2 regions of the Pseudomonas sediminis genome follow, and region 2 is predicted to be linked to the other one. Evidence: predicted binding sites of a transcription regulator. Region 2 holds the regulator's gene; the other holds the start of a gene.
What was found. The regulator FliA, encoded in region 2, starts transcription of late flagellar genes. The targets are predictions, from matches to a motif close to CTAAAGTTTNNNNNNNNNNNGCCGNTAA.
Positions count from the first base shown of each region.

Region 1: AAEQ75_RS20410 (methyl-accepting chemotaxis protein) is a predicted target of FliA. The motif match lies at 8,275-8,302, and genes of this name have one in related genera.

Region 1 is NZ_CP154631.1:4,325,480-4,337,576, reverse strand. It holds gene AAEQ75_RS20450 (patatin-like phospholipase family protein) at 1-990, opposite strand, end outside; gene AAEQ75_RS20445 (PepSY domain-containing protein) at 1,137-1,445, shown strand; gene AAEQ75_RS20440 (PepSY domain-containing protein) at 1,445-1,759, shown strand; gene AAEQ75_RS20435 (response regulator transcription factor) at 1,759-2,427, shown strand; gene AAEQ75_RS20430 (ATP-binding protein) at 2,424-3,740, shown strand; gene AAEQ75_RS20425 (NADPH-dependent FMN reductase) at 3,839-4,435, opposite strand; partial or broken gene AAEQ75_RS22085 (methyl-accepting chemotaxis protein) at 4,581-5,093, opposite strand; partial or broken gene AAEQ75_RS22080 (chemotaxis protein) at 5,487-6,506, opposite strand; gene AAEQ75_RS20415 (Na+/H+ antiporter family protein) at 6,911-8,230, shown strand; gene AAEQ75_RS20410 (methyl-accepting chemotaxis protein) at 8,346-10,028, shown strand; gene AAEQ75_RS20405 (LysR substrate-binding domain-containing protein) at 10,030-10,932, opposite strand; partial or broken gene AAEQ75_RS20400 (FMN-dependent NADH-azoreductase) at 11,052-11,655, shown strand; gene AAEQ75_RS20395 (ABC-F family ATPase) at 11,716-12,097, opposite strand, start outside.
Region 2 is NZ_CP154631.1:3,557,411-3,569,507, reverse strand. It holds gene AAEQ75_RS16760 (ParA family protein) at 66-854, opposite strand; gene motD (flagellar motor protein MotD) at 937-1,746, opposite strand; gene AAEQ75_RS16750 (flagellar motor protein) at 1,759-2,499, opposite strand; gene AAEQ75_RS16745 (protein-glutamate methylesterase/protein-glutamine glutaminase) at 2,525-3,649, opposite strand; gene AAEQ75_RS16740 (chemotaxis protein CheA) at 3,695-5,947, opposite strand; gene AAEQ75_RS16735 (protein phosphatase CheZ) at 5,960-6,748, opposite strand; gene AAEQ75_RS16730 (chemotaxis response regulator CheY) at 6,768-7,142, opposite strand; gene fliA (RNA polymerase sigma factor FliA) at 7,243-7,989, opposite strand; gene fleN (flagellar synthesis regulator FleN) at 7,986-8,816, opposite strand; gene flhF (flagellar biosynthesis protein FlhF) at 8,906-10,216, opposite strand; gene flhA (flagellar biosynthesis protein FlhA) at 10,228-12,097, opposite strand, start outside.

The sequences.
Region 1 (12,097 bases), 770 kb from region 2:
ACGCCAGTAGCGTTCACGCCCTTCATCGTTGCCCAGGTAGCGCTTGAAGTCGGTACGATCCGGTAGCTTGCCGTGCGGCAGGCGTGCCAGGTAGTCGCGGGATGGTGCCAGCAGCAGTACGTCCTGCAGGCGGGTGCGGTCGCCACGGCGCCAGGGCATGCTCTTGTCGAACCAGCCCGGTATCACCCGGTCGGTGAAGTGCGGATAGAGCACGATGTCTTCGCCGTTGTAGGGCAGGTCGAGGTGGTAATCGAGCAGGCCGCCGTCGCGATAGGCGCCTGGCTCCAGGCCAGGAATCTCGCGAATCGCCTCCATTACCATGGGAATCGAGCCCGACGCGAGTAGCGCGTGGCGTAGGTTTTCCGGTGTCAGTGCATGGAAGTGCGAGCGGAAGTCGCTCAACTGCGCGAGCGGAGGGACCTGCCGCGCGTCATGCAGAATCACCCGGTCGAAATGACGGCCAAGGCGTTGGCGCGCCAGAAAATTGTTACCGATCACCGAGGACAGGCCGAGGCTGAGCTTGCCGCGATGATCGTGTTGCAGCAGACCATGGCTCTTCACCACGACGATGTGCAGACGATAGTGTGGGTTGGCGATGATGGCGGCGTCCTGATCGGCGAGTAGCTCATTGAGCATCTGCCTGCAGCTGCCGGACACCTCGGCCATGCTCACGCCCTTGGCGAAGCGCTGAGAGGTGTAGAGCTCGCCGAGTCGTCGAATACCTGCTGCGGCGTCCGGCAGGCAGGCGCTGGCGAAGCGCCAGGAACCGATGGAGGCACCGATCAGGGCGCGCTCGCGGGGCGCACGAGGCAGCCAGTCCCCAAACAGTGCGAGATCCAGCCCCTGAATACCGATGCCCTTGGGGCCGCCTGCTGCGCCAGGCACGATGCCGACGTCTGCCGGGCTCAGGCCATTCTGGCGAATGCGCGCCAGGGCTCTGGTACCAGCCTTGATGGTCAGGGCAGGGGATTTGATATGGATCGCGCTCATCGATGCCTCCTTTCGAACAGGCGATTATAGAGCCCTGAATGGGCAGGCCAAGCCACTTCACACGGTGAATGACGCAAGTGAATTCAGCTTGAATTAAGAGCCTGGGCCTACAGTGGCAGTCACTGATTCACTGCTGGAGAACCCCCATGAAACGATTGCTCAGCCTTGCACCACTTGCCACCCTCGTCAGCGCCGCTACCATTGCCCAGGCGCGTGATCTCGGTCCGGACGAGGCGCTGCGTCTGCGTGATGCCGGAACCATCAAGTCTTTCGAACAGCTCAATGAGGCTGCACTCGCTCAGCACCCGGGTGGGAGCATCGAAGAAACTGAGCTGGAAGACGAATACGGCCGCTATATCTATCAGATCGAGCTGCGCGACGCCCAGGGCGTGCAGTGGGACCTGGAGCTGGATGCCAGCACCGGGGAAATTCTCAAGAACCACCAGGACGATTGATGAAGTTTCGTCGTACCACCGTGCTGTTGCTGGTTCTGGCAAGCGGCTTTGCCAGCGTGCCGGGTATTGCGCGCGATCTCGATCAGGATGAAGCGCTGCGCCTGCGCCGCGAGGGTGTCATCATGCCTTTCGAGCAATTGATGCAGCAGATCGGCAATGCCTACCCCGGCTCCACGCTACTTGAGGCGGAGCTGGAAGAGGAGGACGGTGTGCTGGTGTATGAGGTCGAGATACTGACCACCTCGGGCGTGGTACGTGAGCTCGAACTGGATGCCCGCAACGGCAATATTCTGAAGGATGAGGAAGACGACTGATGCGCCTGTTGCTGGTGGAAGACCATGTACCCCTGGCCGATGAACTGAGCGCCAGCCTGGCTCGCCAGGGCTATGCGGTGGACTGGCTGGCCGATGGTCGCGATGCGGCCTATCAGGGCGCCAGCGAGCCTTATGACCTGATCATTCTTGATCTCGGTCTGCCGGGCAAGCCGGGCCTGGAGGTGCTGCAGGAATGGCGTGCCGGTGGCCTGGCCACACCGGTGCTGGTGCTCACCGCGCGTGGCTCCTGGGCCGAGCGCATCGAGGGGCTGAAGGCCGGCGCCGATGACTACCTGACCAAACCCTTCCATCCCGAAGAATTGGCCTTGCGTATTCAGGCGTTGTTGCGCCGCGCTCATGGCCTGGCCAACCAGCCGCAACTGGAGGCTGCCGGCCTGCAACTGGACGAGAGCCGCCAGTGCGTGACCTCGGGCGGTGAGGCCATCGACCTGACCGCTGCCGAATTCCGCCTGCTGCGTTACTTCATGCTGCACCCAGGGCAGATCCTGTCCAAGAGTCACCTCGCCGACCACCTGTATGACGGCGAGACAGAGCGTGATTCCAACGTCATCGAAGTGCACGTCAACCGCTTGCGCGGCAAGCTTGGACGCAACGTGATCGAGACCCGCCGTGGACAGGGCTACCGCTTTACCGGAGAGCAGGGTTGAGGTCCATTCAGCGCCGGCTCGGCATTGGCCTGGCCGCGACGCTGTTGCTGGCCGGACTGGTTCTGGCGCAGGCCAGCCTCTGGGTCTTCGATCGTGGTCTGCGCGCCTATCTGGAGGAAGACCTGCGCGACGAGGCGCAGGGGCTACTGACGGCGCTGGTGCGTGGGCCATCTGGCCTGCAACTGGATGAGCGACGTCTCGATCCCTCGTTCCAGCGGCAGTTCTCCGGGCATTACTTTCGCATCGACTTTGCCGATGATCGTAGCTGGCGTTCGCGCTCGCTGTGGGATCGTGAACTGCTCAAGCCCGACGGCACGGGCATGCAGGCCGAGCTGGGCGATGGCCCGCAAGGCCAACTACTGCTGATCTACCGCGCCGACTACCGCCGCTACGGCGAGAATCTGTCGATCAGCGTGGCGCAGGACTACCAGCCAATACTGCAGAGCTTTCGTCGCATGCAGTGGGTCGGACTCGGCCTGGGTGGTGCGGCGCTGCTGCTGATCCTGATCGCCCAGCGCTACACCGTGCACCGCGCATTACGCCCGCTTGAGCAAGTGCGTCGGCAGATCGCTCAGCTGCAGCAGGGCCGGCGTACCGACCTGGATGCCGAGGTACCCGAGGAGCTGGAGTCGCTGGTGGCACAGATCAACCACCTGCTGGCGCATACGGAAGATACCCTCAAGCGCTCGCGCAATGCCCTGGGCAACCTGGGCCATGCGCTGAAAACGCCGCTGGCTGTGTTGATCAGCCTGGCCGGTCGCGAGGAGTTGGCCGCGCATCCGGCGTTGCGCGCGAGCATGCGCGAGCAATTGGAGCAGATCGAGCAACGCCTCAGCCGCGAGCTGGGGCGTGCGCGCCTTGCTGGTGACGTGTTGCCGGGGGCACGCTTCGATTGCGCGCAGGAGTTGCCAGGGCTGTTCGACACCTTGTCGATGATTCATGACCGTGGCCTGAGTCTGGAGTGGCAGGCGCCGCCGGGGCTGGTGCTACCGCGTGACCGTGAAGACTTGCTGGAGTTGCTCGGTAACCTGCTGGACAACGCCTGCAAATGGGCCGATCAGCGCGTGCAGTTGACGGTGGAGGAGAGCGCCGAGGGCTATCGCTTATATGTCGATGATGACGGTCCCGGCATCGATGCCGAGCGCCGTGAAGCCGTGCTGGGGCGCGGTACTCGCCTGGATGAACAGGTGGCGGGGCACGGCCTGGGCCTCGGTATCGTGCGCGATATCATCGAGGCCTGGCATGGCCGTATCGAACTGCAGGACAGCCTACTGGGTGGACTGCAAGTGATGGTCAGCTTGCCGCGGCGTTGAGCCAAGGTTAGGCGAGCCATCGCTGGTGGATTACGCGGCGCGATAAGTTCGCTGGCGTTTGCGAGCGCTGTGTTCAGCGCCGCTAATCCACGAATCCCTTACATCCCGTTGGCAAAGGCCGGGTTGTCGAAGCTGATGGCGGCGCGTACCGGCTGCAGGGCGTGGGCGTAACGCACCAGCACGTCGAGCGCGTAATCGATGCGGGAGCGGATTCGTTCATCGGCCTCGTCCACCGGCTGTGGACCGTTCAACACCTTCTCGACCTGACGCACGATCAAGTGCTCCGGCAGATAGCACAGACGGCAGTTCTTGTAACTGGAGGCGCGCAGTTCGCCGATCGGATAGGCACCACCGATGCCGGAGGACACCCCCACCAGCAGGCCCGGCTTGTGCGCCAGTTCGGCCTTGCTGGCGTAGATGAAGAAGTTCTTGATCGCCGGGCAGGCCATGCCATTCCACTCCGGCGCAATGATCACCACCGCGTCGGCGGCAGCCAGTTGCTGTTGGAACATGCCCCAGGGGCCGGCATCTTCAGCGGGCCACAGCGGTAGCGGGGCCAGGCCCAGGTCGATGATGCTGCTGGTGTCCTGGGTGGTTTGACCCATCTCGATCAGGCGCTGACGCAGTACGCGAGCGACCTTTCCCGATTGGCTGTTGTTGCGGCTGGAACCGGCGACCAAGGCGATATTGAGCATTTTGCTTCCCCCAAAAAAGAACGCAGGCTAGGCGATTGCCTGCCTGCGCCGCAAGGGAAGCGCCGCCAGATCGAGGATGATTTGGCGTCATTCTCATATCTGGCTTGCTTGGGTTTTCGGTGCGCGTGGCGCACCCTACCTGACGTCACACGCGGAACTGGTCCATCAGGCTCTGCTGATGATTGGCCAGGCGGTTGAGGTTCTGGCTCACCTGCGCCGACTTATCGGCCTGCGCGGTGATGGCCTCGGTGACGTCGCGGATCGAGGCGACGTTGCGGTTGATCTCCTCGGCTACCGAGCTCTGTTCCTCCGCCGCGCTGGCGATCTGCAGGTTCATGTCGGTAATGGTGCTGACCGCCTGGCTGATGCGCTGCAGCGCGGCCACGGCCTGCTGCACCTGCTCGACGCTGCCATGTGCCTGGCGATGGCTGCTGTGCATGGTGCTGACCACCTCGCGCGTGCCGCTCTGCAGACCTTCGATCACCTGGCGAATTTCCTCGACCGAATCCTGGGTGCGTTTGGCCAGGTTGCGCACCTCGTCGGCGACCACGGCAAAGCCGCGACCGGCCTCACCGGCACGCGCGGCCTCGATGGCCGCGTTGAGGGCGAGCAGGTTGGTCTGCTCTGCAATCGAGCGGATCACTTCCAGCACCGAGCCGATCTGCTCGCTGCTGCTGGCCAGGCCTTCGACTTCCTGCATGGCCACGTTCATTTCATTGGCCAAAAGATCGATGGTGCTGGTGGTGCGGTCGATCACCTGCAGGCCTTCGCGGCTGGCCTGGTCGGCATTGCGCGCGGCTTCTGCGGCCTGCGCGGCGTTGTGCGCGACATCCTGAGCGGTAGCGCTCATTTCCTGGAAGGCGGTCGCCACCTGGTCGACCTCGCGGTACTGCTGCTGCATGCCGGTGCTGGTCTGGCTGGCGATGGCCGCCGACTGATCGGCCGTGCTACGGGCGTCGATCACACTATTCTTCACGTCGGCGATGATCGGCTGCAGTTTGTCTAGGAAGCGGTTGAACCAGCTGGCCAGCTCGCCTAGTTCATCCTGCCGGGCGTATTGCAGACGGCGGGTCAGGTCGCCTTCACCGCTGGCGATGTCCTTGAGCATGGCCGCCACCCCGAGAATCGGCCGCGTCACGCCGCGTGCGGTCAACCACATCAGCAACAGGCCGGCGATTACCGCGACCAGCCCTATCAGCAGCGCCATCAGGCTGTCACTGGCGCGGTTGGCATCGAGCTGTGCGCCAAGCTTGATGGCGCGTTCGAGCAAGACTTGCTGAGGCACTTCGAGCAGCACCGACCAGGGTTTGGCCTCGGGGATGGGTTTGAACGGGCTGAGTTCACGGAGCATGTCACCGTGGCGCAATTCGGCATCGCTACCGCTCTGGATAAGGCCGCGCAGTTCGCTAGCGTTTTCGGGAAAGGCACGTTCGACCGGCTGGCTCAACAGGCTGCCGTCGCGGCTGTGGCCCGCCAGCAAGGCGCTGGGGCTGAAGATACTGATATGGCCCTGGCCGTCGTACAGCTCACGATTGGCCTCCTGGCTGATCTGCTGCAGGCTGGCCAGGCTGATATCGACGCCCATCACGCCGATGATCTTGCCGTCGAGTTCTAGCGGGAAGGCGATGCTGGTCATCAGCGTCTTCTGCCCGCCGACCTCGTCGTAATAAGGCTCCAGTACGCAGGGCTGACGTGTCTCGCGCGGGCAGGTGTACCAGGCGTTGTAGGCCACGCCGTTGTCACCAGGCGTGGTGTCGCCGAGTAATTCTTCGGTCATCGCCTCGGCTTCCAGCTTGCCGACCGTGGGCTGTGCCCAGTACAGCGCGAAGCGCCCTGCGTCATTGCTGCCCAGGTCGGGCTGGTCAGCGAATAGCTCGTCCTTGCCGTCCAGAGCGTTGGGTTCGAACACCAGGTACAGGCCGAGCAGGGCCGGGTTGGCTTCCAGGCTGCTGCGCACCTGGCGGGTCAGGTCTTCGCGCAGGTCGAAGGCATCGAGGAAGCGCTTCTCAGCCTGCTCACGCAGAAACAGGATCTGCCGGGAAAATCCTTTGCCGTACTGGTAGGCGTCCATGAAGTAGCGTTGGATACGGATTGCCTGTAGCTCGCCACGAGTTTTCAGGCGCAGCTTGGCGCTTTCCTCCAGCATGCCGGAGCTGGCCTCGCGCACCAGGCTGGCGCTGCGGCTGGACTGATACTGCGACGCGCCTACCAGCAGGGTGACGATCGCAAGCAGGCACAGGCCGGCGAGCAGGGTGATCTTCCATTGGATCGAAAGACGGCTGAACAGCATGGTGTGTTCCTTTCTGCATGGACTAACAGGGTTATCGGTGTGCGGCTCGTATTCTTGATCGACACGGCGTTTGATCGAAATTATGCACGTTTCGATTTTAATAATGAACGGATACGCGTTTTGACAGATATAGCCTGCTTACGGCAGAGTACGCGGCTTTTTGCGCTGAGCAGGTGGAGAGCTTTATGAACGCTGTAATCGCTGCGGTCGGCATCATGCTGGTCCTTAGCCTCTGTCGCGTACACGTGGTCGTGGCGCTGATCATTGGTGCGCTGGCCGGTGGCCTGCTGGGTGGGCTGGGCGTCGAGGGCACGCTGAAGGCGTTCAACCAGGGCCTTGGTGGCGGGGCGACGGTTGCCTTGTCTTACGCGCTGCTAGGCGCTTTCGCCGTGGCCATCGCCAAGTCGGGCCTGGCTCATGCCCTGGCGGACAAGGCGCTGGCGCTGGTCGGTAAGCAGCAGGAAGGCGCAGGTGGTGCGCTGAAGTGGCTGCTGATCGGGCTGCTGCTGGCTGTGGCGATCTCTTCACAGAACCTGCTGCCGATCCACATCGCCTTCATTCCTCTGCTGGTACCGCCGCTGCTCTATGTGCTGAGCAAGTTGCAGCTCGACCGCCGCTTGATCGCCTGCGTGCTGACGTTCGGCTTGATCACGCCGTACATGTTCTTGCCGGTCGGTTTTGGCGGCATCTTCCTCAACGAGATCCTGCTGGCCAACGTGGCCAAGTCAGGTGTCGACGTCACGGGTATCAGCATCACCCAGGCCATGGCGATTCCGGCGCTGGGCATGCTCTTCGGTCTGCTCGTGGCGGTGCTGTTCAGCTATCGCGGCAAGCGCACCTATGATCTGGAAAAGGTCGCGCAGGCCGAGCGTGTGGACGTGCAGTACAACCCGTTGAGCCTGCTGGTGGCGGGGCTGGCCATCGCCGCGGCGTTCGTCGTGCAGCTGTGGTTGGACTCGATGATCATCGGCGCGCTGGTAGGCTTCGTGATTTTCTCGGTGTCCGGCGTGGTGCGCTGGAAGGAAGCGGACGGTCTGTTCACCGAAGGCATGAAGATGATGGCCATGATCGGCTTCATCATGATCGCCGCTGCCGGTTTTGCCGAGGTGATGAAGACCACTGGTGAGGTCAAGACGCTGGTCGACAGTTCGGCAGCCTTGATCGGCCACAACAAGGCCGTTGGCGCGTTGCTGATGCTGCTGGTCGGGTTGCTGGTGACCATGGGTATCGGCTCGTCCTTCTCGACCATTCCGATCATCGCAGCGATCTTCGTGCCGTTGGGCGTGCAACTGGGTTTCAGCCCGCTGGCTATCGTCTGCATCGTCGGCACTGCCGGTGCCCTGGGCGACGCCGGTTCACCCGCTTCGGACTCGACGCTGGGGCCAACTTCGGGGTTGAACGCCGATGGCCAGCACAATCATATCTGGGATAGCGTGGTGCCCACCTTCCTGCACTACAACCTGCCGCTGCTGGCGTTCGGTTGGGCTGCCGCTATGCTGCTGTAAAGGCGTGAACAGACGCCGGATTAAGTTCTCGGCGCCTTGGGTCGCTTAATTCTTCCACGGGGTTGCCGATACATCGGTAGCCCCGTTTTTGGTTTCGCACACAAGGACAATAAGAATGCGCCTGACATTGAAAGCCAAGGTAATCCTGCTTGCGCTGGTTCCCGTCATCATCTTCGCGCTGGTGCTCAGCGGTACGACGGCGAGGGTGTTGCAGAATCTGGCTGCTGACGAAGTGGCCGAGACCCGCGAGCGTCTGCTGCAGGAGAAACGCAGCGAGCTCGAGCACTACATCCAGATCGCACTGGGCTCGGTGAAGGGGCTCTACGATGGCGCCGCGCAAGGCGATATGGCCAGTCGCGAACAGGCCATCGCCATCCTCTCGAAGATCAAGTACGGCGCCGACGGCTACTTCTTCGGCCACGACTCCAACGTGGTGCGCCTGTTCCGTGGCGACAGCCCGGTGGATGTCGGCAAGAGCCTGGCCGACCGGCGCGACCCGAACGGTGTGTACATCAACCGTGAGTTGGTCAACGTGGCGAAGAACAACACCTACTTCGTCAACTACTCCTCGCCGCTGCCGGGTAACGAATCGGTAATGGTGCCCAAGCTCGCCTACAGCTACTACCTACCCAAATGGGACATGGCCCTTGGCACCGCGCTCAATCTCGATGGCATCGAGGCGGGCATCAGTGAGGTGCAGGAGGATATCGATCAACGTATCGACACCATCATCACCAGCATCGTGGTCGTGGCAGCGATCCTGCTGCTGGTATTCGGGGTGATTGGCGTCTGGCTGGGCAATGCCTTCCTGCGTCCTCTGCAGCAAATCAAGGCCAACCTCGACGACATCGCAGCGGGTGAGGGCGATCTGACGCGTCGTCTACCCGTCACCAGTGATGACGAGCTTGGCCAACTGGCGGGCTCGTTCAACCGTTTCGTCGAGAAGGTGCATGGCCTGGTGCGGCAGATCGTCGAGATGACCGGGCAGCTCACCGAGCTGGTGGGCCAGGTTTCTGAGCAGGCGCAGCGCTCCGAACAGGCCATGGGTCAGCAGCGTCACGAGACCGACCAGGTGGCCACGGCGATCAATGAAATGTCCGCCGCCGCTCACGAAGTCGCCAAGAGCGCGCAGAATGCCGCCGAAGCCGCGCAGCAGACCGATCGCGAAGGGCAGGCAGCCAAAAACGTGGTCGATGGCAGCATCCAGCGTATTCACTCGCTGGTGGAAGATATTCGCAGCAGCGGCGTCTCGCTCGATAGCCTGCAGCAGGACGTGCAGTCCATCGTCAGCGTGCTCGACGTGATCCGCTCCATCGCCGAACAAACCAACTTGCTGGCGCTCAACGCGGCCATTGAGGCGGCGCGTGCCGGTGAGGCAGGGCGCGGTTTTGCCGTGGTCGCCGATGAAGTGCGTGCGCTGGCCAGCCGCACGCAGCAGAGCACCCAGGAAATCCAGGGCATGATCGACCGTCTGCAGCAGGGTACGCAGCAGTCGGTGACCTCGATGCGTCGCTCCAGTGACGCTGGCGAGCTGACCAGCGAGCAGGCCAACAAGGCCGGCGAATCGCTCGATGCCATCGCCCAGCTGATCGCCACCATCAATGCGATGAACGCGCAGATTGCCAGCGCCGCCGAGGAGCAGACGGCAGTAGCCGAGGAGATCAATCGCAGCGTGCATCAGATAGCCGTTGCCGTGGACAGCGTCGCCGATGAAACCGAACGTGGTGCGCAGACGGCGCGAAGCCTGGCCGGCCTGGGCGATCGTCTCGGCGCGCTGGTGCGTCAGTTCCGTATCTGAGTCAGAGCGGGTAGCTCCAGCGACTGAATGCATCGCTAAGCAACTCTATCCAGGCGCGGACAGCCGGCGACATCCCGCGCCTGTGGGTGTAGGCCAGCTGGACATAGCCCTGAGGCACCGTCCAGTGCGGTAGCAATGAAACCAGGCTGCCATCGGCCAATTCCTCGTGGCAGTAAATGGTGGGCAAAAAGGTGATGCCCACTCCGGCCAATGCTGCCGATTTGCGTATGGGAAAGTCGTCGACGGCCAGGCGTGCTTCCAGGGCGATCTCACGAGCCTCCTGCGTCGTGTTGTGATGAAAGCGCAGATGAATGCGCCGGTCGGCTCCAATAGCGCCTAGCGCTGGCAACTGCTGCAGGTCTTCCGGCTGCTCCAGGCGCAGCCCGGCGACCAGATTCGGGCATGCCACCACACAGGCATGGGCGGGGATGAGGCGGCGAGTGATCAGGCCCGGTTCTTCATCATCGACACTGCGTACGCGCAGGGCGACGTCCACCGCCTCATTGAGCAGATCGATACGGCGGCTGGTTTGCACGACCTCCAGCTGCACCCCGGGATAGCGCTTCAGAAAATCATTGATCAGATCGGGTAGCAGGGCCAAGCCCGGGGGCGTGGAGAAGCGTACCCGGCCACGCGGCTCGCTGGTCAGGTTGGTGACGGTTTCCTCGGCCTGTTCCGCTTCCAGCAACATCGCCTGGCAATGGCGCAGGTAGCGTTCGCCGATATCGGTCAGCGCCAGCTTGCGTGTCGAGCGTTGCAGCAAGCGCGCGCCCAGGCGCAGCTCCAGCTCGGCGATGCGCCGCGACAGGCGCGATTTGGGAATGCCCAGGGCTCGCCCGGCCGCGGCGAAACCACCGGCTTCCACTACCTTGGCGAAGTAGAACAGATCATTGAGGTCATGCATGTCATCGTCCTATCAGTGGGACGAACTATCGCATTTTTGCCGTCTTATCGGCTATTGGTTACATCGGTAGCCTCTGTACAATCGCGTCACCACGTCGCATAGCACTCTGGAGAGCACCTATGAAACTACTGCACCTCGATTCCAGCATCCTCGGCGATGCTTCCGCTTCCCGTCAGCTCAGCCGTTCTGTGGTCGAGGCCTGGAGCGCTGTCACTGCAGATGTTCAGGTGACCTATCGCGACCTGGCCAGTGATGCGATCAGCCACTTCTCCGCTGCCAGCCTGGTAGCCGCCGGCACTCCGGCCGAGCTGCGTGACGCCGCGCAGAAACACGAGGCCGAACTGGCGCACCCTGGAAGAGTTCCTGGCTGCCGATGCCATCGTCATCGGTGCGCCGATGTACAACTTCAGCGTTCCCAGCCAGCTGAAGGCCTGGATCGACCGTATCGCCATCGCCGGCAAGAGCTTCAAGTACACCGAGAATGGCCCGGTAGGACTGGCAGGTGGCAAGACCGTGGTGATCGCCTCTAGCGCCGGTGGTATTCATGCCGGCCAGCCGTCTGGCCAGGCGCATGAGGACTACCTGGTACGCGTGCTGACTTTCCTCGGCATCGACGACATCGAGATCGTTCGCGCCGAAGGCCTGGCCTACGGTGAAGAGCCGCGCGCCGAAGCCATGAAAGGTGCTGCGCAGCGTATCTCCGAGCTGTTCGCGACTGCCTGAGCAGAGCGCTGAAACAACAAAGCCCGCAAAAGCGGGCTTTGTTGTTTCTGTAGCGTGTGCTCAGACGATGATGCCCTGGCTGCGCAGGTAATCGTCGTAGGTGCCGGAAAAGTCGGTCACGCCATTATCCGACAGTTCGATGATGCGCGTGGCCAGGGAGCCAACGAACTCGCGGTCATGGCTGACGAAGATCAGCGTGCCCGGGTAGTTCTCCAGCGCCAGGTTGAGCGCCTCGATCGATTCCATGTCCAGGTGGTTGGTCGGTTCGTCCATCACCAGCACGTTGGGCTTTTGCAGGATCAGCTTGCCGAACAGCATGCGGCCCTGCTCACCACCGGAGATCACCTTCACCGACTTGAGGATCTCGTCGTTGGAGAACAGCATGCGCCCGAGGGTGCCGCGGATCACCTGTTCACCGGTGGTCCACTGGCCCATCCAGTCG
Region 2 (12,097 bases):
CTTGACAGCCTATCGGCCGCGGCATGCTCCGACTTGAGTGTCGCAGTTCAACACAGACGCTCATTTCAAGCCACCTGCGCCGCCGGCTGATGACTCAACAGATGCTTGAGCAGCGCTCGGTAGGCGATGACGCCACGGCTGTTCGCATCGAACTGCGAAGGCGTGCGCCCAGCCCGGCTGGCATCACGCAAGCGCGTGTCGACCGGAATGTAAGCCGGCCACAGGTGCTCAGGGTAAGTGTTGCGCAGTAGCCGCAGCGTACTCATGGACGCCTGGGTGCGGCGGTCGAACAGCGTCGGCACGATGGTGTAAGGCAAAGCCTGCTTACGCGAGCGATTGATCATCGCCAGCGTGGTGATCATGCGCTCCAGGCCTTTCACTGCGAGGAATTCAGTCTGCACCGGTATCGCCAGTTGCTGGCTCGCCGCCAGGGCGTTGACCATCAGTACGCCGAGCAAGGGCGGGCTGTCGATGATGGCGTGATCGAAATCCTCCCACAGCTGCGCCAGGCTCTTGGCGATCACCAGCCCCAAGCCATTCTGCCCTGGCGACTGGCGCTCGAGCGTGGCCAGCGCGGTGCTCGACGGCAACAGGGAGATATTCTCGTGACTGGTGCTGTGCAGCAGTTGCTTGGGCAGGCCCTGCGGCACATTGCCCTGATGCAGGAACAGATCGAAGCAACTGTGCTCCAGCGTATCGGGATCATGACCGAAATAGCTGGTCATCGACCCATGCGGGTCGAGATCGACGACGATCACGCGCTTGCCGGCATCGGCCAACAGGCCTGCCAGCGCGATGGAGGTGGTGGTCTTGCCGACCCCGCCCTTCTGATTGGCTACTGCCCAGACTTTCATCTTCTCTCATCCTCCCGGCAAGAGGCGCTCAGGCCGAGAATGGCTGTCGCACGCACGCAGCAGGCGACTAGGATTTGACGGCTCACGACTGTGGAACCCCCGACGCAGACGCCGGTGCAGGTTGCGTGCCAGCATCGGACTGCTGGGTTGCGGCGCTGCCAGCGCCACGTCGCGTGTCGAGATTGCGGGAAATCACCAGCACGACCCGACGGTTTCGCCCCCTACCCTCTGCGGTAGCATTGTCGGCCACCGGCTGGAATTCGCCATACCCCACTGCGGCCAGGCGCGAAGGGTCGACGCCATCCATGGCCAGCATACGCACGATGCTTGAGGCGCGCGCCGAAGACAGCTCCCAGTTGGTCGGATACTGGGCAGTCTGGATCGGCAGGTTATCGGTGAACCCCTCGACCTTGACCGGATTCTGGTAAGGCGCCAGGATTTTGGCCACCTTCTCGATAATATCGAAAGCCTGATTGTTCGGAATCGCATCGCCGCTAGGAAAGAGCAGACTGGAGCTGAGCTCGATCTCGATCCACATCTCGTTGCCGCGCACGGTCAGCTGATCGCTCTGGATCAGGTCGCCAAAGGCCTCACGCACGCTGGAGGCGATGCTTTGCAGGGTCGAATCCGAACTGGGGTCGTCCTTCGAGGTGTTATCAGGCTCACTGGTGCGCGGCCGCTCCTCACCGACCGGGATCGGCTTGATCGAGCGATCAGGCTGATTGAACACGCCTGTCAGTGACTCCGAGAGGATCTTGTACTTGCCTTCGTTGATCGAGGAAATCGAGTACATCACCACGAAAAAGGCGAACAGCAAGGTGATGAAGTCGGCATAGGAGACCAGCCAACGCTCGTGATTCTCGTGCTCCTCATGATGCCGCCTGCGCGCCATGCCATACCTCCATCAGTCCATGAAGCCTTGCAGCTTCAGTTCGATGGAGCGCGGATTCTCACCCTCGGCGATGGACAGGATGCCTTCGAGGAGCATCTCGCGGTAACGCGACTGGCGCAGCGCGATGGACTTGAGCTTGTTGCCTATCGGTAGCAGCAGCAGGTTGGCAAAACCGACACCGTAGATGGTGGCAACGAACGCCACGGCAATGCCACTGCCGAGCATGCTGGGATCAGCCAGGTTCCCCATCACGTGGATCAGGCCCATTACCGCGCCGATGATGCCAATGGTCGGCGCATAGCCGCCCATGCTCTCGAACACCTTTGCAGCCTGGAAATCGCGCACCTCCTGGGTATAGAGATCGACCTCGAGAATGCTACGAATGGATTCCGGCTCGGCGCCATCGACCAGCAACTGCAGGCCTTTGCGCGCATAAGGGTCAGGCTCGGCATCGGCCACCGCCTCGAGACCGAGCAGGCCTTCCTTGCGCGCCACCATGCTCCAGCCGGTCACACGATTGATGCCACCTACCAGATCGATACGAGGCGGGAAAAATATCCAGCGCATGATGCTCATCGCGCGCTTGAACACCTGCACCGGCGCCTGCAGAAAAGCCGCGCCCAATGTGCCACCGATGACGATCAGCGCCGCCGGACCGTTGAGCAACGCTCCGGCGCTGCCCCCTTCCAGGTAATTGCCACCCAGAATGGCGACGAACGCCAGGATGACGCCGATTAGGCTCAGTACATCCATGCGCGGGTTCCACACTTAACCTGGGTCACTGGCAAGCCTCGGTCAGGTGCCGGCCGATGTCATCCAGGCCATAGACGGCATCCGCCAGATTGGCCTTGACCACGGCCATGGGCATGCCATAGATCACGCAACTGGCCTCGTCCTGCGCCCACACCTGACTGCCGCCCTGCTTGAGCAGGCGCGCGCCCTCACGGCCGTCGGCGCCCATGCCGGTCAGCACCACGGCAAGCACCTTGTCGCCATAGGACTTGGCGGCCGAGCCGAAGGTGATATCGACGCAGGGTTTGTAGTTGAGGCGCTCGTCACCCGGCAGGATTTTTATCGCGCCGCGCGCATCGACCATCATCTGCTTGCCACCAGGCGCCAGCAGCGCCAGGCCAGGGCGCAGAATATCGCCGTCCTCAGCCTCCTTGACCTGAATGCGGCACAGCTTGTCCAGGCGCTCGGCGAAGGCCTTGGTGAAGGCCGCTGGCATGTGCTGGATCAGCACCAGCGGTGCCGGGAAGTTGGCTGGCAGCTGTGTCAATACACGCTGCAGCGCCACCGGGCCACCAGTAGAGGTGCCAATGGCCACCAGTTTGTAAGCCTTGCGCTTGGGTGCAGACGAAACCGCTGCCCCACCACCGGTACGTGCAGGAGCTGCGGGAACGGGAACCGCAGGCCGCGTCGAAACGGCCGGGCGACTAATCGGCGCCGCACTCGGGCTCGCCGCAGTCGGCGCCGGAGCCACCGCAGCCGAGCTGAAACGACGGTTGCTGCGCGCGATGCTATGCACCTTCTCGCAGAGCATCTGCTTGACCTTCTCAGGGTTACGCGAGATGTCTTCGAAGTTCTTCGGCAGAAAATCCACCGCACCGGCGTCCAACGCATCAAGCGTCACGCGGGCGCCTTCGTGGGTCAGCGAAGAGAACATCAACACTGGCGTCGGGCAGCGCTGCATGATGTTTCGAACCGCAGTGATGCCGTCCATCATCGGCATCTCGTAATCCATGGTGATCACATCGGGCTTGAGCGCCAATGCCTGATCGATGGCTTCACGTCCGTTGGTGGCCGTCCCTACCACCTGAATACTGGAATCGGCAGACAGAATTTCCGAAACACGCCGGCGGAAGAAGCCGGAATCGTCCACCACCAAGACCTTGACAGTCATAAACACTCCTAGACGGCACGGGCTTCGGCCCGTGCCGCAAAACCATCAGAAACGCCGAGCGTAGCGCTTGAGCATGCTCGGTACGTCGAGAATCAGCGCGATGCGACCGTCGCCGGTGATGGTCGCCCCGGACATGCCCGGAGTGCCCTGCAGCATCTTGCCCAGTGGCTTGATTACCACTTCTTCCTGACCCACCAATTGATCGACGACAAAACCGATGCGCTGGCTGCCCACGGTGAGGATCACCACGTGACCTTCGCGCTGTTCCTCCTGGAAGGCCTGCGGTACCAGCCAACGCTTGAGATAGAACAGCGGCAGCGCCTTGTCACGCACGATCACCACTTCCTGGCCATCGACCACGTTGGTGCGCGACAGGTCGAGGTGGAAGATCTCGTTGACGTTGACCAGCGGGAAGGCGAATGCCTGGTTTTCCAGCATCACCATCAGCGTGGGCATGATCGCCAGGGTCAGCGGCACCTTGATGATGATCTTCGAGCCCTGACCCTTCTGCGAGAACACGTTCACCGTGCCGTTGAGCTGGGTGATCTTGGTCTTGACCACATCCATGCCGACACCACGGCCGGACACGTCGGAAATCTCGGTCTTGGTCGAGAAGCCCGGGGCGAAGATCAGGTTGTAGCATTCGAACTCGTTCAGGCGATCCGCCGCGTCCTTGTCCAGCAGGCCCTTTTCCACGGCCTTGGCGCGCAGCACGTCGGCATCCATGCCCTTGCCGTCGTCGGTGATCGACAGCAGGATGTGATCCCCTTCCTGCTCGGCGGACAGCACCACACGACCGGCACGGGCCTTGCCGGCCTTCTCGCGCTCCTCCGGCGTTTCCACGCCATGGTCGACGGCGTTGCGCACCAAGTGCACCAGCGGGTCGGCCAGGGCCTCGACGAGGTTCTTGTCGAGGTCGGTCTCTTCGCCCACCAGCTCGAGGTTGATCTCTTTCTTCAGGTTGCGCGCCAGATCGCGGACCAGACGCGGGAAGCGGCCGAACACCTTCTTGATCGGCTGCATGCGGGTCTTCATCACCGAGGTCTGCAGGTCCGCAGTGACCACGTCGAGGTTCGACACCGCCTTGGACATCGCCTCATCGCCGCTGTTGAGACCCAGGCGTACCAGGCGGTTACGCACCAGCACCAGCTCGCCGACCATGTTCATGATCTCGTCGAGGCGCGCGGTGTCGACGCGTACGGTGGTTTCCGCTTCGCTCGCCGCCGGTGCCTTGTCACCAGCAGGTGCCGGCGCGGCTGCGGCGCGGCCAGCAGCGGGCTCGGCCTTGGCTGGAGCGGCCGGCTTGGCGGGCGCAGCAGGTGCAGCAGGTGCAGCAGCTTTGGCCGCTGCGGCGGGCTTGGCTACAGGTGCAGCCGGTTTCGCTGCCGGAGCGGGAGCAGCCGGCTCACTCGGCGGCACGAACTTGCCCTTGCCGTGCAACTGATCGAGCAGCGACTCGAACTCGTCGTCGGTGATGTCATCACCGGCAGGCGCCGGCGGTTCGCTGGCAGCGACGGCTGGCGCGGCGGTTTCGGCCGGGCCGGAGAACTGCCCCTTGCCGTGCAGCTGGTCGAGCAACGCCTCGAATTCATCGTCGGTGATGTCGTCACTGGCAGGCGCCGGCGCCGGTGCGGCAGCACTGGCGGTGCTGGCAGGCGTCTCGACCGGGCCACTGAACTGCCCCTTGCCATGCAACTGGTCGAGCAGCGACTCGAACTCGTCGTCGGTGATGTCGTCACTGGCAGGCGCCGCCGCTTCCACGGCCGGGGCATCGCCCAGGGCGTCGAGCAGCTGTTCGAACTCGCTGTCGGTGATGTCGCCGGATGCCGCAGCAGCCGCAACCGGCTCAGGCTCCGGCTCGGGTTCCGGCGCGGCTGCCACGACCGGCGCAGGCGCCGGCTCGGCACCAGCCGGTTCAGCCAGGCGCGCCAGCGCGGCCAGCAGTTCCGGCGTGGCAGGCGTCGGCTCGCGGCGCTCGCGCACCTCGCCGAACATGCCGTTGACTGCATCAAGAGCCTCGAGCACCACGTCCATCAGCTCCGAGTCGACGCGACGCTCACCCTTGCGCAGGATGTCGAACACGTTCTCGGCTATGTGGCAGCACTCCACCAGCTCGTTGAGCTGGAGGAAGCCCGCTCCGCCCTTGACGGTATGGAAACCGCGAAAGATGGCGTTGAGCAGGTTCATGTCGTCCGGCCGGCTTTCCAGCTCGACCAACTGCTCGGACAACTGTTCGAGAATCTCGCCGGCCTCTACCAGGAAGTCCTGGAGGATCTCTTCATCGGCGCCGAAGCTCATATTGTGTGCTCCTTAGAACCCTAGGCTGGACAGCAGGTCGTCGACATCGTCCTGACTGGAGGCAACGTCATCACGCTTATCGGCATGAATCTGCGGACCTTCACCCCGCGATGGCTCTTTTATTTTTTCCTGTTCGGCACGCAACGCTTCGTGGTCATGCTGAATGCCGGCAAAACGGTCGACCTGGCTGGCCATCAGCATCAGCTTGAGCAGGTTGCCTTCCACCTCGGTCACCAGCTGGGTGACCCGCTTGATCACCTGCCCGGTGAGGTCCTGATAGTCCTGCGCCAGCAGAATGTCGTTGAGGTGATTGGACAGTTTGGCGCCGTCACGCTCACTGCGCGCCAGGAACAGCTCGACGCGCTTGGCCAGCTCGCGGAACCCTTCGGCGCCCATCTCGCGACGCATGAAACGGCCCCATTCGGCGCTCAGGCTCTGCGCCTCATCGCTCAGGTCATTGACCAGCGGAGCGCTCTGCTCCACCAGGTCCATGGTGCGGTTAGCCGCCCTCTCGGTCTGGGTAACGACGTAGTTCAGGCGTTCGGTCGCATCGGCGATCTGCGACAGCTCCTGCGCATGCGGCATGCGCGGGTCGATCTGAAAGTTGACGATGGCGTTGTGCAGCTCACGGGTCAGCTTGCCGACCTCGTGATAGAGCCCGCGATCACGGACCTTGTTGAGTTCGTTGATCAGTTGCACCGCGGCGCCGAAATTGCCTTGTTCGAGGCTATCGACCAGGTCACGGGCGTTGTTTTTCAGGGTCGACTCGAGGTCACCCATCGTGGAGTCATCATGTTCCATAGCACCCTCGCGGCCGACATCAGCCGTTGACTCGCTCGAAGATCTTCTCGATCTTTTCCTTCAGCACCTGGGCGGTGAAGGGTTTGACCACGTAGCCATTCACGCCGGCCTGAGCCGCCTCGATGATCTGGTCGCGCTTGGCTTCGGCGGTCACCATCAGCACCGGCAGGTGCTTGAGACGCTCGTCGGCGCGAACGGCGCGCAGCAAGTCGATACCGGTCATGCCGGGCATGTTCCAGTCGGTCACCAGAAAGTCGAAGCTGCCGCTCTGCAGCATCGGCAGCGCCGACGTGCCGTCATCGGCTTCTGCGGTGTTGGTGAAACCCAAGTCCCGCAAGAGGTTCTTGATGATCCGTCGCATCGTCGAGAAATCGTCAACGATGAGGATTTTCATGTTCTTGTCCAAGTCGACCTCCGTACAGTCCCAAACGTATTGCGCTTGCAACTACGTCCTTTAATCGAGAAACCGCTTCCGCCTGCGAGTACGCCGCTGTTCAGCCTGCGCGCCATTCACTCAGTCGCGAGCGCAGGCGTGCCGCGCACTGACTGTGCAGTTGGCTCACACGTGACTCGCTAACCCCCAGCACTTCACCGATTTCTTTCAAGTTCAGTTCTTCATCGTAATACAGCGCCAGCACGAGACGTTCACGCTCGGGCAAACCGGCGATGGCCTCGGCCAAAGCCGCCTGAAAGCGTTCGTCTTCGAGGTCCCGCGAAGGTTCGAGGTGGGTGTGCCCGGCGTCTTCGTGCAACCCGCCGTGCTCGCCATCCTGCAAGAGGTCGTCGAAGCTGAACAGGCGGCTGCCCAAAGTGTCGCCAAGAATGCCGTAGTAATCCTCCAGACTCAATTGGAGTTCGGCAGCAACCTCGTGATCTTTAGCGTCGCGCCCGGTTCGGGCTTCGACTGCACGAATCGCATCGCTGACCATACGGCTGTTACGGTGCACGGAACGCGGCGCCCAATCGCCCTTGCGTACCTCGTCGAGCATGGCACCGCGAATGCGGATGCCGGCGAAGGTTTCGAAACTGGCACCCTTGCTGGAGTCGTATTTGCGCGAGGCCTCGAGCAGCCCGATCATCCCCGCCTGGATCAGATCATCGACCTGCACGCTGGCTGGCAGGCGTGCCAGCAGGTGGTAGGCGATGCGCTTGACCAGGGAGGCATAGCGCTCGATCAACTGGTGCTGGGAGTCCTGCGCCTGCGCCTTGTTGTACATACGAAGTCCAGAAGCTGCTGTCATACGGCACTGTCAGCCGTCGGTTGCTGCACCAGACGCTCGACGAAGAACTCCAGATGGCCGCGGGGGTTGGCCGGCAACGGCCAGGTGTCGACCTTCTGAGCAATCGCCTTGAACGCCAGGGCGCACTTGGATCGTGGGAACGCCTCATAGACGGCACGCTGCTTCTGCACGGCCTTGCGCACGCACTCGTCGTAGGGCACGGCGCCGACATACTGCAGGGCGACATCAAGAAAACGATCCGTCACCTTGGTCAGCTTAGCAAAGAGATTGCGCCCTTCCTGCGGACTGTGAGCCATGTTGGCCAGGACGCGGAAACGGCTGATGCCATGGTCACGGTTGAGCAGCTTGATCAGGGCGTAGGCATCGGTGATGGAGGTCGGTTCGTCGCACACCACCACGAGGATTTCCTGCGCCGCCCGGACGAAGCTGACCACCGCATCGCCGATACCGGCGGCGGTGTCGATCACCAGGACATCGAGGTTTTCGCTGATGTCGCTGAATGCCTGGATCAGCCCGGCATGCTGCATCGGCGTGAGGCTGACCATGCTCTGCGTGCCCGACGCGGCCGGCACGATGCGAATGCCGCCCGGCCCCTGCAGCAGCACGTCACGCAGATCGCACTCGCCGGCGATCACATCGGCCAGGGTGCGCTTGGGTGTGAGCCCCAGCAGCACGTCGACGTTGGCCAGCCCCAGGTCGGCGTCCATCAGCATCACCCGCCGACCGAGGTCGGCCAGGGCCATGGACAGATTCACCGACACATTGGTCTTGCCGACGCCACCCTTGCCGCCGGTCACCGCAATCACCTGTACGGGATGCATACCCATGTTCTTTCTACACCTTGTCTAACTTCGACTTGACCATCAGGCCGTTCACTCCCGCGCTCATGCGCGAGAGGGTGCAACATTGTCGCCGTTCAGCCGGCGCGCTGCGCGGGCTGGTGATAGAGCCCGGCGAACAACTGCGCCATGGCGTCCTCACTCGGCTCCTCCGCAGACTGCAGGCCCACTGCGCGGCTGACCAGCTGGTGGCTGCGCGGTACCTGCAGGTCATCCGGAATGCGCGGCCCGTCTGTCACATAGGCTACCGGCAGATGCTGGCCTATAGCCAGACCCAATACCTCGCCCAGGCTCGCAGCCTCGTCCAGCTTGGTCAGTATGCAACCAGAAAGTCCGCAGCGCTTGTAACTATGGTAGGCCGCCTTGAGCACTTGGTTCTGACTCGTTGCCGCCAAAACCAGATAATTCTTCGACTTGATGCGTGGCGACGCCAGGCTCTCCAGCTGCAGACGCAGTGCCGGATCGTTACCCGGCAGGCCTGCGGTGTCGACCAGCACCACGCGTTTCTTGGCCAGCGGCGTCAGAGCCTGCAGCAGAGACTGACCGGGATCGACCTGGGTCACCGATACGCCAAGGATACGCCCAAGCGTCTTCAGTTGCTCCTGTGCGCCAATACGATAGCTGTCCATGCTCACCAGAGCGACCTGCTGCGCGCCGTACTTAAGCACGTAGCGCGCAGCCAGCTTGGCCAGCGTGGTGGTCTTGCCCATGCCGGCCGGACCGACCAGGGCGATCACCCCACCCTCTTCCAGCGGCTCGACCTTGGGCGTCCTGATCGCGTGAGCCAGGTGGGCCAGCAGCATGCGCCAGGCCTGACGCGGCTCGGCCACACCGGCCACCTTGCTCAGCAGGGCTTGCGACAGCTCGGCCGACAGGCCCATGCGCTGCAGGCGGCGCCAGAGGTTGGCCTGCTGCGGACGACGATTCTGCAACTGCCCCCAGGCGATGGACCCCAGCTGGACTTCGATCAGCTCACGCAGGCCATGCAGCTCGAAGCGCATCGCGTCCAGGGCCCGGGGATCGACCGCCGGTGCAGCGGCGACAGGCGCCTCGAGCGGGCGCTGCGGCTTGACCGGCGTCGCCGGCAGCTCGGGCGCCAGCAGCGACTCGTTGGCGAACAACTGGCGATCCTTGCCGGCATCCTGTTCGGCACGGGTGGTCAGCTCGGCCTGGGCGCTGGCGATGCGCGCCTGGGTCTTGCGCAATTCGGCTTCCAGCGCCGGGTTCGGGCGTGCCGGGGCCGGCGCCTGGTAATCCAGCGCAGCCGTCAGCTCCACACCGCCAGCCACGCGGCGGTTGCCGATGATCGAGGCATCGGCGCCCAGTTCGTCACGCACCAGTTTCATGGCGGTCCGCATATCGGCGGCGAAGAAGCGTTTGACCTGCATGACCCTTTACCTCAGTTCTGGCCAACCGTAGCGACTATGGTGACCTGCTTGTTGTCCGGAATTTCCTGGTACGCCAGCACGTGCATGCTGGGTACCGCCAGCCGCGCGAAGCGCGAGAGCATCGCCCGGATCGGACCGGCCACCAGCAGGATCACCGGTTTGCCGAGCATTTCCTGGCGCTGCGCCGCATCCACCAGGGAACGCTGCAGCTTTTCAGCCATGCCGGGCTCGAGGAGGATGCCATCCTCGCTGCCCTGACCGGCCTTCTGCAGACTGTTCAGCAATATCTGTTCCAACCTTGGCTCCAGGGTGATCACAGGCAGCTCCGGCTCTAGTCCCACAATGCTTTGCACGATTGCGCGGGCCAGCGACACGCGGACTGCGGCGACCATCGCGGCGGGATCTTGACTCTTCGGCGCGACGTTGGCGATCGCCTCGGCGATGGTGCGGATATCGCGTACCGGCACCTGCTCCTGCAGCAGTGCCTGCAACACCTTGAGCAGGGTCGACAGCGACACCAGCCCCGGCACCAGCTCCTCGGCCAGCTTGGGCGAGCTCTTGGCCAGCAACTGCATGAGCTGTTGCACTTCCTCGTGACCGAGCAACTCGTGGGCGTGCTTGTGCAGGATCTGGTTGAGGTGAGTCGCGACCACCGTACTGGCGTCGACCACGGTGTAGCCGAGCGATTGCGCCTGATCACGCTGGCTGGGGTCGATCCATACCGCCTCCAGGCCGAACGCCGGATCCTTGGCGGCGATCCCATTGAGCGGGCCGAACACCTGGCCGGGGTTGATCGCCAGTTCCCGGTCGGGATAGACCTCCGCCTCGGCGACGCTGACGCCCATCAGCGTCAGGCGATAGGCGTTGGGCGCCAGGTCGAGGTTATCGCGGATGTGCACCGAGGGCATGAGAAAGCCCATTTCCTGCGAGAGCTTCTTGCGCACGCCCTTGATCCGCGCCAGCAGTTGGCCGCCCTGGTTGCGATCGACCAGCGGAATCAGGCGATAGCCCACCTCCAGGCCGACCATGTCCACCGGGGTGACGTCATCCCAGCCCAGTTCCTTGACCTCCTGGGCCTTCTGCGCCGGCAGCAGCTCCTGCTGACGCTGGACCTCCTTGACCTCCTCTTCCTTGGCCTTGCGCTGGCGATGGGCGATCCAGTACGCGCCACCGGCGGCGATCAGGCCCAGGCCGATGAAGGAAAAGTGCGGCATGCCCGGCACCAGGCCCATGGCGATCATGATCGCTGCGGCCACGGCCAGCGCACGCGGCGAGGCGAACATCTGCCGGTTGACCTGCGCGCCCATGTCCTCGGAGGTGGACACGCGGGTCACCATCACCGCCGCTGCCGTGGACAGCAACAGGGAAGGAATCTGCGCCACCAGGCCGTCACCGATGGTCAGCAGGGTGTAGACCTTGCCGGCGTCGGAGAAGGCCAGGCTGTGCTGCAGCACGCCGATGGCGATACCGCCGATGAGGTTGATGAACAGGATCAGCAAGCCGGCGATGGCGTCACCGCGGACGAACTTGCTGGCACCGTCCATGGAACCGTAGAAGTCGGCCTCCTGCGCCACTTCGCTGCGGCGCTTCTTGGCCTCGACCTGGTCGATGAGGCCGGCATTGAGGTCGGCGTCGATGGCCATCTGCTTGCCGGGCATGGCATCCAGGGTGAAACGCGCGCTCACTTCGGAGATACGCCCGGCACCCTTGGTGACCACCACGAAGTTGATGATCATGAGGATGGCGAACACCACGATACCGACCACGTAGTTGCCGCCGATCACCACCTCGCCGAAGGCCTGGATCACCTGCCCCGCCGCGCCATGCCCCTCGTGACCGTTGAGCAGCACCACGCGCGTGGACGCCACGTTCAGCGCCAGG